3 regions of the Pseudomonas sp. P8_241 genome follow, and region 3 is predicted to be linked to each of the others. Evidence: predicted binding sites of a transcription regulator. Region 3 holds the regulator's gene; each other region holds the start of a gene.
What was found. The regulator sigma-54, encoded in region 3, starts transcription at its own class of promoters, with help from an activator protein. The targets are predictions, from matches to a motif close to ANTGGCATNNANNTTGCTNT.
Positions count from the first base shown of each region.

Region 1: a site for sigma-54 is predicted at 2,457-2,476, ahead of glnA (type I glutamate--ammonia ligase). Genes of this name have one in related genera too.
Region 2: a site for sigma-54 is predicted at 1,561-1,580, ahead of QMK58_RS21670 (circularly permuted type 2 ATP-grasp protein). Genes of this name have one in related genera too.

Region 1 covers NZ_CP125377.1:506,403-510,579, forward strand. The annotation lists gene QMK58_RS02300 (DUF4124 domain-containing protein) at 1-326, opposite strand, end outside; gene QMK58_RS02305 (cupin domain-containing protein) at 352-774, opposite strand; gene glnA (type I glutamate--ammonia ligase) at 953-2,359, opposite strand; gene thiI (tRNA uracil 4-sulfurtransferase ThiI) at 2,691-4,145, shown strand.
Region 2 covers NZ_CP125377.1:4,840,333-4,844,509, forward strand. The annotation lists gene QMK58_RS21665 (alpha-E domain-containing protein) at 1-106, opposite strand, end outside; gene QMK58_RS21670 (circularly permuted type 2 ATP-grasp protein) at 119-1,528, opposite strand; gene QMK58_RS21675 (ribonuclease E inhibitor RraB) at 1,897-2,241, opposite strand; gene QMK58_RS21680 (hypothetical protein) at 2,453-2,686, opposite strand; gene speE (polyamine aminopropyltransferase) at 2,902-3,777, opposite strand; gene QMK58_RS21690 (PLDc N-terminal domain-containing protein) at 4,032-4,177, opposite strand, start outside.
Region 3 covers NZ_CP125377.1:1,068,671-1,072,847, reverse strand. The annotation lists gene lptC (LPS export ABC transporter periplasmic protein LptC) at 1-265, shown strand, start outside; gene lptA (lipopolysaccharide transport periplasmic protein LptA) at 252-800, shown strand; gene lptB (LPS export ABC transporter ATP-binding protein) at 800-1,525, shown strand; gene QMK58_RS04700 (RNA polymerase factor sigma-54) at 1,713-3,206, shown strand; gene hpf (ribosome hibernation-promoting factor, HPF/YfiA family) at 3,281-3,589, shown strand; gene ptsN (PTS IIA-like nitrogen regulatory protein PtsN) at 3,602-4,066, shown strand; gene rapZ (RNase adapter RapZ) at 4,069-4,177, shown strand, end outside.

The DNA of each region.
Region 1 (4,177 bases), 560 kb from region 3:
TGCAATCGCGGTTCAATCAGCACATCGACCGTGAAAGTACCGTTGTTGGCGCGCACGACTCCGGCGGTTGGCAGCCCGCTAAGCTCCAGGACGTTGTAGTCGTTGTGGGTCGGCCTGGAGCGGGTGCCTGCCGCTGGCTGTTCAGTATCGCTGGGTAGTTGGCGCTGGATGCTGTTGACGGGGGGCAAATCAACCGTCTGGGCGTCAACGCCATTGGGCGGTTGATTGCTGTAGGCCGTGTTGCCGGCGGCATCGGTGTATTTGAAGATTTGCGCCATCACGGGATAAGCGAGGGACAGCAACAGAAGTAATAAAAGTGGCCGCATTTCGGACTCCCTGTGCGAAGCAAGATTACTCCGCCAATGGAATGCCCTCGCTCCCAGCATAGAACACAATAAGTTCTACCGGTTCATCGCCGGTGACGCCGCGATGGGCGATATCGACCATTTCGGCCAGTGCTTCTCCTTGTTTGATGCGCCGGGTCTGGCCGTTGTCCCTGCCTTCGATGATCAGCTCACCTGAGAGGATGTAACCGGCGTTCGGAGTGGGGTGGGTGTGCCAGGGCAGCTGGGTGTTGGGCGGTATCCTCAGCTTGAGCAGCGTTAGCTCAGGCGCGGCACGCGGATAACGAGCGTAAGGTGTGCCATCCCAGGATTTGCTGCTTTGCAGCAGAATTTCCTTTTCGATTGCGGACGGTGGAGATTGTACGGAGCAGCCCTGGAGAGAGAGGGCGGCCAGTGCGATCAGCGGTGACCGGAACAGGGTGTTTTTCATCATTCCATCCTTTGAATACAGGTAGTGATCAGGCTACGAGTGATTCAAGGTGTTTGATGCCAGACGTCGCCGCGTTTGCTGGAGGATATGGCGAAATAATTTGTCAGACGTTGCCCACAAAAAAGGCCTCCCGAAGGAGGCCTCTTTTTGTCACGCCGCGTGCCGCAGCGCTACCGGATCAGCAGCTGTAGTACAGCTCGTATTCCAGTGGGTGTACGAAGGTACGTACCTTGATTTCTTCTTCGCTTTTCAGAGCGATGTAAGTGTCGATGAAATCGTCGGAGAACACGCCGCCTTTGGTCAGGAACGCACGACCTTTGTCCAGCTCTTCCAGGGCTTCTTTCAGGCTGCCGCAAACTTGTGGGATCTCTTTCGCCTCTTCAGGCGGCAGGTCGTACAGGTTTTTGTCAGCTGCGTCGCCTGGGTGGATCTTGTTCTGGATGCCGTCCAGGCCAGCCATCAACAGTGCGGCGAAGCACAGGTAAGGGTTGGCAGCCGGGTCCGGGAAGCGTGCTTCGATACGGCGGGCTTTCGGGCTCGACACGTAAGGAATACGGATCGAAGCGGAACGGTTGCGAGCCGAGTAGGCCAGCATTACCGGAGCTTCGAAGCCTGGAACCAGACGCTTGTAGGAGTTGGTCGCCGGGTTGGTGAAGCCGTTCAAGGCCTTACCGTGCTTGATGATGCCGCCGATGAAGTACAGGGCGGTGTCGGACAGGCCGGCATAGCCTTCGCCAGCGAAGGTGTTCTTGCCATCTTTCCAGATGGACATGTGCACGTGCATACCCGAGCCGTTGTCGCCGTACAGTGGCTTAGGCATGAAGGTCGCGGTGCGGCCGTAGGCATCGGCTACGTTGTGTACAACGTATTTCAGGGTTTGAGTTTCGTCGGCTTTCTTCACCAGGGTGTTGAACTTGACGCCGATTTCGTTCTGACCGGCAGTTGCCACTTCGTGGTGGTGAACTTCGACGGTCAGGCCCATTTCTTCCAGTGCGTTGCACATGGAGGTACGGATTTCGTGGTCGTGGTCGAACGGTGGAACCGGGAAGTAGCCGCCTTTGACGCCTGGGCGGTGACCTTTGTTGCCACCTTCGATGTCCTGGTCGGACATCCACGAACCTTGCTCGGAGTAGATTTTGAACATCGAGCCGGAGATGTCCGACTTGAATTTCACCGAGTCAAAGATGAAGAATTCTGGTTCTGGACCGGCGAACACGGTGTCACCGATACCGGTGGCTTTCAGGTGCTCTTCGGCGCGCTTGGCGATCGCACGTGGGTCGCGGTCGTAGCCTTGCATGCTCGAAGGTTCGATGATGTCGCAGACCAGGATCAGGGTCGGCTCTTCGGTGAACGGATCCAGAACAGCAGTGGAATCGTCCGGCAGCAGGATCATGTCGGAAGCTTCGATGCCTTTCCAGCCGGCGATGGAGGAACCATCGAACATTTTGCCGACTTCGAAGAAGTCGTCATCCAGCGCGTCGCGAGCCGGCATGGTCACGTGGTGCTGAGTGCCTTTGGTGTCCGTGAAGCGCAGATCAATCCATTTGACGTCATGATCTTTGATGAGTTGAACCGACTTCGACATAGTGTCCTCCGGGTGGCTTCGGGCTTAGTAATGGATAGCCCTTGGAATGTGGGTGATGCCGGCGCGAATACTCTGCCAAGGCAACCTGCCTCACAAGGGAGCAAATTGCATGCCAGTGCCCCACCATGGGTTTTTTGCCCCAAAAACACGCTTATAAGCCTTCTATACGCGTTAAAGCAGAAAATACCGCCCTGTAATGTAGCGCTTAAATCACAAAATGACCTGTTTTGGTGCACGATAAACCTTCTGCACATTAACTGGTTAAACCTTGAGCAATTTCCGCTATAATCCGCGCCCCCCTTTTTCGGCAGGCCATGCGCGCGCTGTTTCCATGAAATTAATCGTAAAAGTCTTCCCCGAGATCACCATCAAGAGCCGCCCGGTACGGATGCGTTTCATCCGTCAATTGGCCAAAAACATCCGTGCCGTGCTCCGCGATCTGGACCCGGCCGTGGTGGTGAACGGCGTGTGGGACAACCTCGAGCTGGAAACCCGTGTCGCCGAGCCCAAGGCCCTCAAGGAGATGACCGAGCGCCTGAGCTGTATGCCCGGCATCGCGCATTTCCTGCAAATTGATGAGTACCCGCTGGGCGATTTCGATGACATCGTCGAAAAGTGCAAGCAGCACTACGGTGATGCGTTGACCGGCAAGATCTTTTCGGTGCGTTGCAAACGGGCCGGCAAGCACCCATTCAGCTCCATCGATATCGAAAAGTATGTCGGCAGCCAGTTGCGCCGTCAGTGCGGCGCCGCCGGAATTGACCTGAAAAAGCCGGAAATCGAAGTCCGGATCGAAGTTCGCGACCAACGGTTGTTTGTGATCCACAGCCAGCACAACGGCATCGGCGGTTATCCGCTGGGAGCACTGGAGCAGACGCTCGTGCTGATGTCCGGTGGCTTCGACTCCACCGTGGCGGCCTACCAGATCATGCGCCGCGGCCTGATGGCGCACTTCTGCTTCTTCAATCTGGGCGGACGAGCCCACGAACTGGGCGTGATGGAAGTCGCGCATTTCATCTGGAAGAAGTACGGCAGCTCCCAACGCGTGCTATTTGTCAGTGTGCCGTTCGAGGAAGTGCTGGGCGAAATTCTCGGCAAAGTCGATAACAGTCATATGGGCGTAGTATTGAAGCGTATGATGTTGCGCGCTTCCTCCCAAATTGCCGATCGACTGCACATCGAGGCATTGGTGACTGGAGAGGCGATCTCCCAGGTGTCGAGCCAGACGTTGCCGAACCTGAACGTGATCGACTGCGTGACCGAGAAGCTGGTCTTGCGCCCGCTGATCGCCAGCCACAAGCAGGACATCATCGACCTGGCCAACGAAATCGGCACCGCCGATTTCGCCCGGCACATGCCGGAATACTGCGGCGTCATCTCGGTCAATCCGAAGACCGCAGCCAAACGCCATCGCGTCGAGCATGAAGAGAAAGAGTTCGACATGGCGGTGCTCGAGCGTGCGCTCGAAAACGCCAAACTGGTGCCGATCGATCGCGTGATCGATGAATTGGGCCAGGACCTGCAAATTGAAGAAGTCAGCGAGGCGCTGGCCGGTCAAATCGTCATCGATATCCGTCACCCGGATGCCGCTGAAGACGACCCGCTGGACCTGGCTGGCATCGAGGTACAAACGATGCCGTTTTATGCACTGAACGCTCGTTTCAAGGAACTGGACCCTACTCGCCAGTACCTGCTTTATTGCGACAAAGGCGTGATGAGTCGCCTGCATGCCCACCATTTGCTCAGTGAGGGGCATGCCAATGTGCGCGTTTATCGACCGAGCTAAGAGCCCGGGGCTGTATGCCTGTGGCCTGCGTC
Region 2 (4,177 bases), 2.6 Mb from region 3:
GCATCAGCGACAGCGAATAACTGATGTCGAGCATCCGGGCGAGGTTTTCCGCCCGCTCCAGGTAACGCGACATCCAATACAAATCCGAGGCAGTTCTACTTAACATGTCAGGCTTCCTTCATTCCTCGACCACCCAGGTGTCCTTGGTTCCGCCGCCCTGAGAGGAGTTCACCACCAGAGAGCCTTCACGCAGGGCGACGCGGGTCAATCCACCGGGCACGACCCGGGTTTCACGGCCAGACAAAACAAACGGTCGCAGGTCGATATGGCGCGGCGCGATGCCGTTTTCGACGAACGTCGGGCAGGTCGACAGCGACAGCGTGGGTTGCGCGATGTAGGCATGGGGCTTGGCAATGATGCGCGCACGGAACGCTTCGATTTCCGCCGCCGTCGCCGCCGGCCCCACCAGCATTCCGTAACCGCCGGAGCCTTGGGTTTCCTTGACCACCAGTTCTGGCAGATTGGCCAGCACATGGGAAAGTTCAGACGGATTGCGACACTGCCACGTGGGAACGTTCTTCAGGATCGGCTCCTCGTCCAGATAGAAACGGATCATGTCAGTCACGAATGGATACACCGACTTGTCGTCCGCCACACCGGTGCCAATGGCGTTGGCCAAGACAACATTGCCGGAACGGTACGACGACAGCAGTCCCGGCACGCCGAGCATCGAGTCGGGGTTGAACGCCAACGGATCGAGGAACGCGTCGTCGAGGCGACGGTAGATGACGTCGACGGCTTTGGGCCCATCGGTGGTGCGCATGTAGACCTTGTCGTCCCGAACGAACAGATCCGCGCCTTCCACCAATTCCACGCCCATTTCCCGCGCCAGAAACGCGTGCTCGAAGAATGCGCTGTTGAAGCGCCCCGGCGTCAGCACCACCACGCTCGGGTTGTCGATCGGACTCGAGCTCTTCAGGGTGTCGAGCAACAGATTCGGGTAGTGGTCGATGGGGGCGATGCGTTGCGCCGCGAACAGCTCGGGGAACAGACGCATCATCATCTTGCGGTCTTCGAGCATGTAGCTGACGCCGCTGGGCGTGCGCAAATTGTCTTCGAGCACGTAATACGTCCCGTCGCCATCGCGCACCAGATCGACACCGGAAATATGCGAGTAAATATCGCGGTGCAGGTCCAAGCCCTGCATCGCCAACTGATATTGCTCGTTGGCCAACACCTGCTCGGCCGGAATGATGCCGGCCTTGATGATGCGTTGCTCGTGGTAGAGGTCGGCGAGGAACATGTTCAACGCCTTGACCCGCTGAATGCAGCCGCGCTCGACGACCCGCCATTCGCTGGCAGGAATGCTGCGTGGGATGGTATCGAAGGGAATCAGGCGCTCTGTCCCCTGCTCGTCCCCGTAGAGCGTGAAAGTAATCCCGGCGCGATGAAACAACAGATCGGCCTCGCGTCGCCGTTGTGCCAAAAGCTCGTCAGGCGTTTCGGCCAGCCAACGGGCAAACTCCCGATAATGCGGGCGAACCTGGCCGCCGGCATCGTACATCTCATCAAAATAGGTGCGGATCATGCCGTACTCCTTGTCACCCGGACATGCAGGCCTTCGCAAGGCCCGTGCCATCGGCATAAACGCTTTGATTTCAATCGGTTGGATAATCACAACGCATGCACCGCACCAATCCTGTGCGGTAATTGCCCCAACCCGATCGCCCCCGCTCCATTACAAGGCGTGATGAACGCCTACGACCAGCATAGCCGGTAGGAGCCGGCTTGCTGGCGATGGGGCCTATGAGTCATGTGCTGCACTTCAAAGACGCCTTTGCTGGCAAGCCAGCTCCTACGAAAAGCCGGAGAGTCGTAGCCTCATGATCGACGGCAAAAACGAAAACGGCCAACCCGAAGGTCAGCCGTTAGTGCTGGTTGTCACTGTTCATAAGCTTATGCGAGTCGCCCTCGTACCTCCTGTTTCACACCCCAGCCTTCGATAATGCCCCCCAACGGCTCGACCACCGCTTCGAAGCCCTGTTCGAAATCGCCGATGTCGTCGTAGGTGGCATACATGACTTTGCTCAACTCCAGCGCCCAGGCACCGTCGTCGCGCACACTGATTTGCGCATTCAGGGATTCACCACGATGGAAATGACCTGCCGCCCTGCGTGCCCGCTCCTCATCCGGGAAAATGGCGTAGAACTCGATGGGATGAAACCGCGAAAAATCAAAACCGCCTTCTTTCATGCGGCGCAACACGCTGCTGCTGATGTCTTCTTGATAGGCTGTGCTCATGAAACGTCCTCCGCAAAACGATGGATAGACTTTCCGTACTCCCTGCGCCCGCAACCGAACAGCGCGAGCGACGGCAACCGATGTGCCGACGGGAAACAAGCATGGAGCTGACAAGACCAGACCTTAGCGATTCGTTCGCTGATCTCGATTGCAGAGTAGCCCCAAGATAGAGGCGCTGCCAAGGTCTGGATGGGAATGCGACAGGCGTTGTTCAGATTGGCGTGATACTGCGGATTTCGATGCTGTTCTGGGTTTTCAGGTTTTTCACGCCTGCATCAGCGGTCCGCCCTTCCAGATCATTCAGATCCAGTTCAGCGGCGACAGGAAGGAAGCGTTCCTTGATGAGTTTGGCGGCCTGCTCGTGAGTCGGGCATTCCTCGTACTCGAAGACTTCGTCGATCGTTTCACCATGATCATCCACGAAAGTGACTTTCCACTTTTGCATTGGTGCCTCCTCGATCAAACCCGCAAATGGGCTTACCTCTATCTCGACCTTGTTAGCTGGCTAATCGTTCCGCCGGATCTGCACCCATCGCAGATCTCTGTAGGAGCGAGCTGCTCGCGAAAAACTTGAAAACGCCGCGTTAAATCAGACATCCCGCGTCATGGTTCACGTCCATCGCGAGCAGGCTCGCTCCTACAGGTCTGCGTTTCAAGGAATCAGTCGTTGCTTGGCTTGTTCACCGCTTGCAGCACGTACTGCGGCAGGGCGAAGGCGCCGATGTGGATTTCTGGATTGTAGTAGCGGGTAACGATGCCGCTGCCAGCGAATCGCTGTTGCAGGGTTTCGCGCGACAGTTTGCGATAAGCGGTGTTGGTCGCGCCCCAGGCGAACGTCATTGCGCCGCCGATGTAGGTCGGTACGGCGGCCTGGTAGAAGTGCCAGTCCGGGAACAGGCTGCGCAGGCGGCCGGCGGTAGTCTTCACTTCTTCGATCTGCATGAACGGTGTGCCGTTCTGCGTCACCAGGATGCCGCCCTCATTCAGGCAACGGTGGCAGGCCTGGTAGAAGTTTTCCGAGAACAGCACTTCGCCCGGGCCGATCGGGTCGGTGGAGTCGGAAATGATCACGTCGAATTTTTCGGTGGTGGTGGCGACGAAACGCATGCCGTCATCGATCACCAGGTTCAGCCGTGGATCATCGAACGCGCCCATGGAGTGGTTCGGCAGGAATTCCTTGCACATGTCGACCACGGTACCGTCGATCTCGACCATGGTGATGTGCTCGACGCTGCGGTGCTTGGCCACTTCACGCAACATGCCACCGTCACCGCCGCCGATGATCAGCACGCGCTTGGCCGCACCGTGCGCCAGGATCGGCACGTGGGTGAGCATCTCGTGGTAGATGAACTCGTCGGCTTCGGTGGTCTGGATCACGCCGTCCAGCGCCATCACACGGCCCATGCGCGGGTTCTCGAAGATCACCAGGTGCTGATGTTCCGTGCGCACTTCGTGCAGCAGTTTTTCCATGCGAAAACGCTGGCCGTAGCCTTCGTAGAGGGTTTCCAGGTAGTCGCTGGCGGGGATATTGCTCATGGGAAGTGCTCCGATGAATGCGGGTGGCAACGGACGGTTACCCGCCCATGATGGCCAATCGATCGGCTCGATTGACCGTGAAAGGCGCGCATTCTACGTTGCGGAACATGACAGGTCGAACCTCAGTTGATCGGCTTGCCACAATCCTGTGGGAGCGTGGCTTGCCCGCGATCGGATCGCCTCGGTTTATCTGGCAGACCCGCGTCGTCTGCATCGCGGGCAAGCCACGCGCCTACACGTTCAGTGCCGCTTGTTCAGAACTTGACGTTGCCTCGCGGCCCGGCGATAGCCCAGATGATCAATCCCAGTACGGGCAACAGCGCAATCAACAGCACCCAGACGATTTTCATCCCGGTGCCGGTGCTGCTTTTGACCACATTGATGATGGCCCAGATGTCCA
Region 3 (4,177 bases):
AAAGGGTGAAGTCAATCCAGACGGCACGCAGGTCGAACTGATCGATTCGGTACGCATCACGCGCTTCGATGAGAAAAATCGCAGAACCCTGATCACCACCACCCGTATGACTGTGTTTCCACAGCAGCAATATGCGCAGACCGATCAACCCGTTAGAATCGACGGCGCTGGTGGTGTATCGACAGGCAACGGAATGAAAGCGTACCTGAAAGAAAGCAGGATACACCTGCTATCGAACGTAAGAGGACAGTATGAGGCTCGTTAAAACCCTCCCTATTTTGCTCAGTCTGGGCGCAGCACTGGGAAGCGTGAGCGCCTGGGCTCTGCCGGACGATCAACAACAGCCTATTCGCATTCAGGCCGACGACGCCCAACTGGACGACAAGAACGGCATCGCGACCTATACGGGCGATGTGATCATCACCCAGGGCTCGATGAAGGTCACCGGCAACAAAGTGACCATGACCCGCACCCCCAATGGCGACATCGACGTGGTGACCTCGGTTGGCAACCTGGCCTACTTCGAGCAGTTGCAAACAGCGGGCGACACCAAGCCGGTTCAGGGTTACGGCGTGACCATCCAGTACCACGCCTCGCAGAATCGAGTAGTCCTTATCGACCGCGCCAAAGTGATCGACAAGGACAACAACGTCACCCAAGGCGAGAAAATCGTCTACGACACCGAGAAGAAACTCGCCAGCGCCGGTCGCGCAACAGGCAGCAAAGTGACCGAGTCGCGCCCGCGGATCGACATGGTAATCCAGCCGAAGAAGAAAACCGACGAGCAGAAGGCCCAGTAATGGCAACTCTGAAAGCCCAGCATCTGGCCAAGGCCTACAAGAGTCGCCAGGTCGTGCGTGACGTCAGCCTGTCCATCGACAGCGGCCAGATTGTCGGCCTGCTTGGCCCGAATGGCGCCGGCAAGACCACCTGTTTTTACATGATCGTAGGCCTGGTTCAGGCCGATCAGGGCCGCGTCCTGATCGACGACCTGGATGTCAGCCATCAGCCAATGCATGGTCGCGCGAAGGCCGGCATCGGCTATCTGCCGCAGGAAGCGTCGATTTTCCGCAAACTTTCGGTAGCGGACAACATCATGGCTATTCTCGAGACCCGCAAGGAGCTTGATAAGGCCGGTCGTCGCAAGGAACTGGAAAGCCTGCTCCAGGAGTTCCACATCAGTCACATCCGCGACAATCTCGGCATGAGCCTGTCCGGTGGTGAGCGCCGCCGCGTGGAAATCGCCCGGGCACTGGCAACCAACCCGAAATTCATTTTGCTCGACGAGCCATTCGCCGGCGTGGACCCGATTTCAGTGGGTGACATCAAACAGATCATTTACCACCTCAAGGCCAAGGGCATTGGCGTGCTGATCACCGACCACAACGTCCGTGAAACCCTGGACATCTGTGAAACCGCCTATATCGTCAACGACGGACAATTGATTGCCGAAGGTGATGCCGAGACGATCCTTGCCAACGACCTCGTCAAGGAAGTGTACCTGGGGCATGAATTCCGCCTGTAAGGGCAGAGGCATTTCGGTTTTCGCCGGGACGCCGCGCATGCCTGATGAAGCTTTATAGTATTTTATTGTTACAGCGGTCTAGGCAAAGCGCTCTATTTCAGGCATATAACTTGCTTAAGTTTGGCGCTCCGGCGCCCTGTAGTGGATGGCGCATGTGCGCCGGCGAATAAGGTGTTAAGCCCCTGCCATGAAACCATCGCTAGTCTTGAGAATGGGCCAGCAGCTGACGATGACACCGCAGCTGCAACAGGCCATCCGCCTGCTCCAATTGTCGACCCTGGACCTGCAACAGGAAATCCAGGAGGCGCTGGAGTCCAATCCGATGCTCGAACGCCAGGAAGAAGGCGACGACTTCGATAACGCCGACCCGTTGGCCGACAACATCGAACAAAAGCCCAACACCGACATCCAGGAACCCTCCTATCAGGAAAGCGCTCCGACGGTAGATAACCTCGAAGAAGGCGACTGGAACGAGCGCATTCCCAATGAACTCCCCGTCGACACCGCGTGGGAAGACGTTTACCAGACAAGCGCCAGCAGCCTGCCCAGCAACGATGACGATGAATGGGACTTCACCACCCGTACATCTGCCGGGGAAAGCCTGCAGAGCCATTTGCTGTGGCAATTGAACCTGGCACCTATGTCCGACACCGATCGACTGATCGCTGTCACCTTGATCGACTGCATCAACAATCAGGGCTACCTGGACGAAACCCTTGAGGAAATCCTTGAGGCCTTCGATCCGGAACTGGACATTGAGCTGGACGAGATTGAAGCGGTCCTGCACCGCATTCAGCAATTCGAACCGTCCGGCATTGGCGCCCGCAACCTGGGTGAATGCCTGCTATTGCAATTGCGCCAGTTGCCAGCCAAAACACCTTGGCTGGTTGAAGCCAAACGTCTCGTCACCGACTATATCGATTTGCTCGGCAGCCGCGATTACAGCCAGCTGATGCGTCGCATGAAGCTCAAGGAAGATGAACTGCGCCAGGTCATCGAACTGGTCCAGAGTCTCAACCCGCGCCCTGGCTCGCAGATCGAGTCTACCGAAGCCGAGTACGTGGTGCCTGACGTCATCGTGCGCAAGGACAACGAGCGCTGGCTGGTGGAACTGAATCAGGAGTCGGTGCCACGCCTTCGGGTCAATGCCCAGTATGCAGGCTTCGTACGCCGCGCCGACACCAGCGCCGACAACACTTTCATGCGTAATCAGTTGCAGGAGGCCCGCTGGTTCATCAAGAGCCTTCAAAGCCGCAACGAAACCCTGATGAAAGTAGCCACCCAGATCGTCGAGCATCAGCGCGGCTTCCTGGAGTACGGCGATGAAGCCATGAAGCCACTGGTTTTGCATGACATCGCCGAAGCGGTGGGCATGCACGAATCAACGATTTCGCGGGTAACCACCCAGAAGTTCATGCACACCCCTCGCGGCATTTATGAACTGAAATACTTTTTCTCCAGCCACGTCAGTACCTCCGAAGGCGGCGAATGCTCGTCTACGGCGATCCGCGCGATCATCAAAAAACTGGTTGCCGCGGAAAATCAGAAAAAGCCGTTGAGTGACAGCAAGATCGCTGGTTTACTGGAGGCACAAGGCATTCAGGTGGCTCGCCGCACCGTCGCCAAGTACCGCGAATCTCTCGGGATCGCGCCTTCGAGCGAACGCAAGCGGTTGATGTAGAGCCACGCCACAGCGTTCCAGTGGCAGATCATCTGATCTGCCGCTTTATGCACTGGCAACGAAGGAGAAGCTGTATGCAAGTCAACATCAGTGGACACCAACTGGAAGTGACCGAACCTCTTCGCACCTACATCGGCGAAAAACTCGAACGATTGGAGCGACATTTCGACAAGATCACTAATGTGCAGGTCACGATGACCGTCGAAAAACTGAAGCAGAAAATCGAAGCCACGCTGCATATTCCCGGGAATGAAGTGGTCGCCAACGCGGAACATACCGATATGTATGCCGCGATCGACGCACTCACCGACAAGCTGGATAAACAACTCAAAAAACATAAGGAAAAGACCCAGAGCCTCCTCCAGGGCGCAACCGGTCGTTAACACTCCCTACCCATGATCCGACTTGAAAGTATCCTGACCCCCGGCCGTTCCCTGGTGAACGTGCCGGGAGGCAGTAAAAAGAAAGCCCTCGAACAAATTGCCAATCTGATCGCCCGCGAAGTGCCGGCTCTGGAGATGCAAGATGTCTTCGAGGCATTGATTGCCCGTGAAAAACTCGGCTCCACCGGGTTTGGCAATGGCATCGCCATTCCTCATTGTCGCCTGAAGGGCTGCGTGTCACCCATCAGTGCCCTGATGCATCTGGATGCGCCTATCGACTTCGACGCTATCGATGGCGCCCCGGTTGACCTGCTGTTCGTGCTGTTGGTCCCGGAAGCTGCTACCGACGCACACCTGGAGCTGTTACGACAGATCGCCAGCATGCTCGACCGCAAGGAAGTGCGCGAAAAACTGCGCAGCGCAGCGAGCAATGAAGCCTTGTATCAGGTCGTCCTGGACGAGCAAAACGGTCATTAATCATGCGCTTGATAATTGTCAGTGGTCGCTCCGGCTCAGGTAAAAGCACCGCCCTCGCCGTGCTCGAGGACAACGGGTACTACTGCATCGACAACTTGCCCGCCGGGTTGT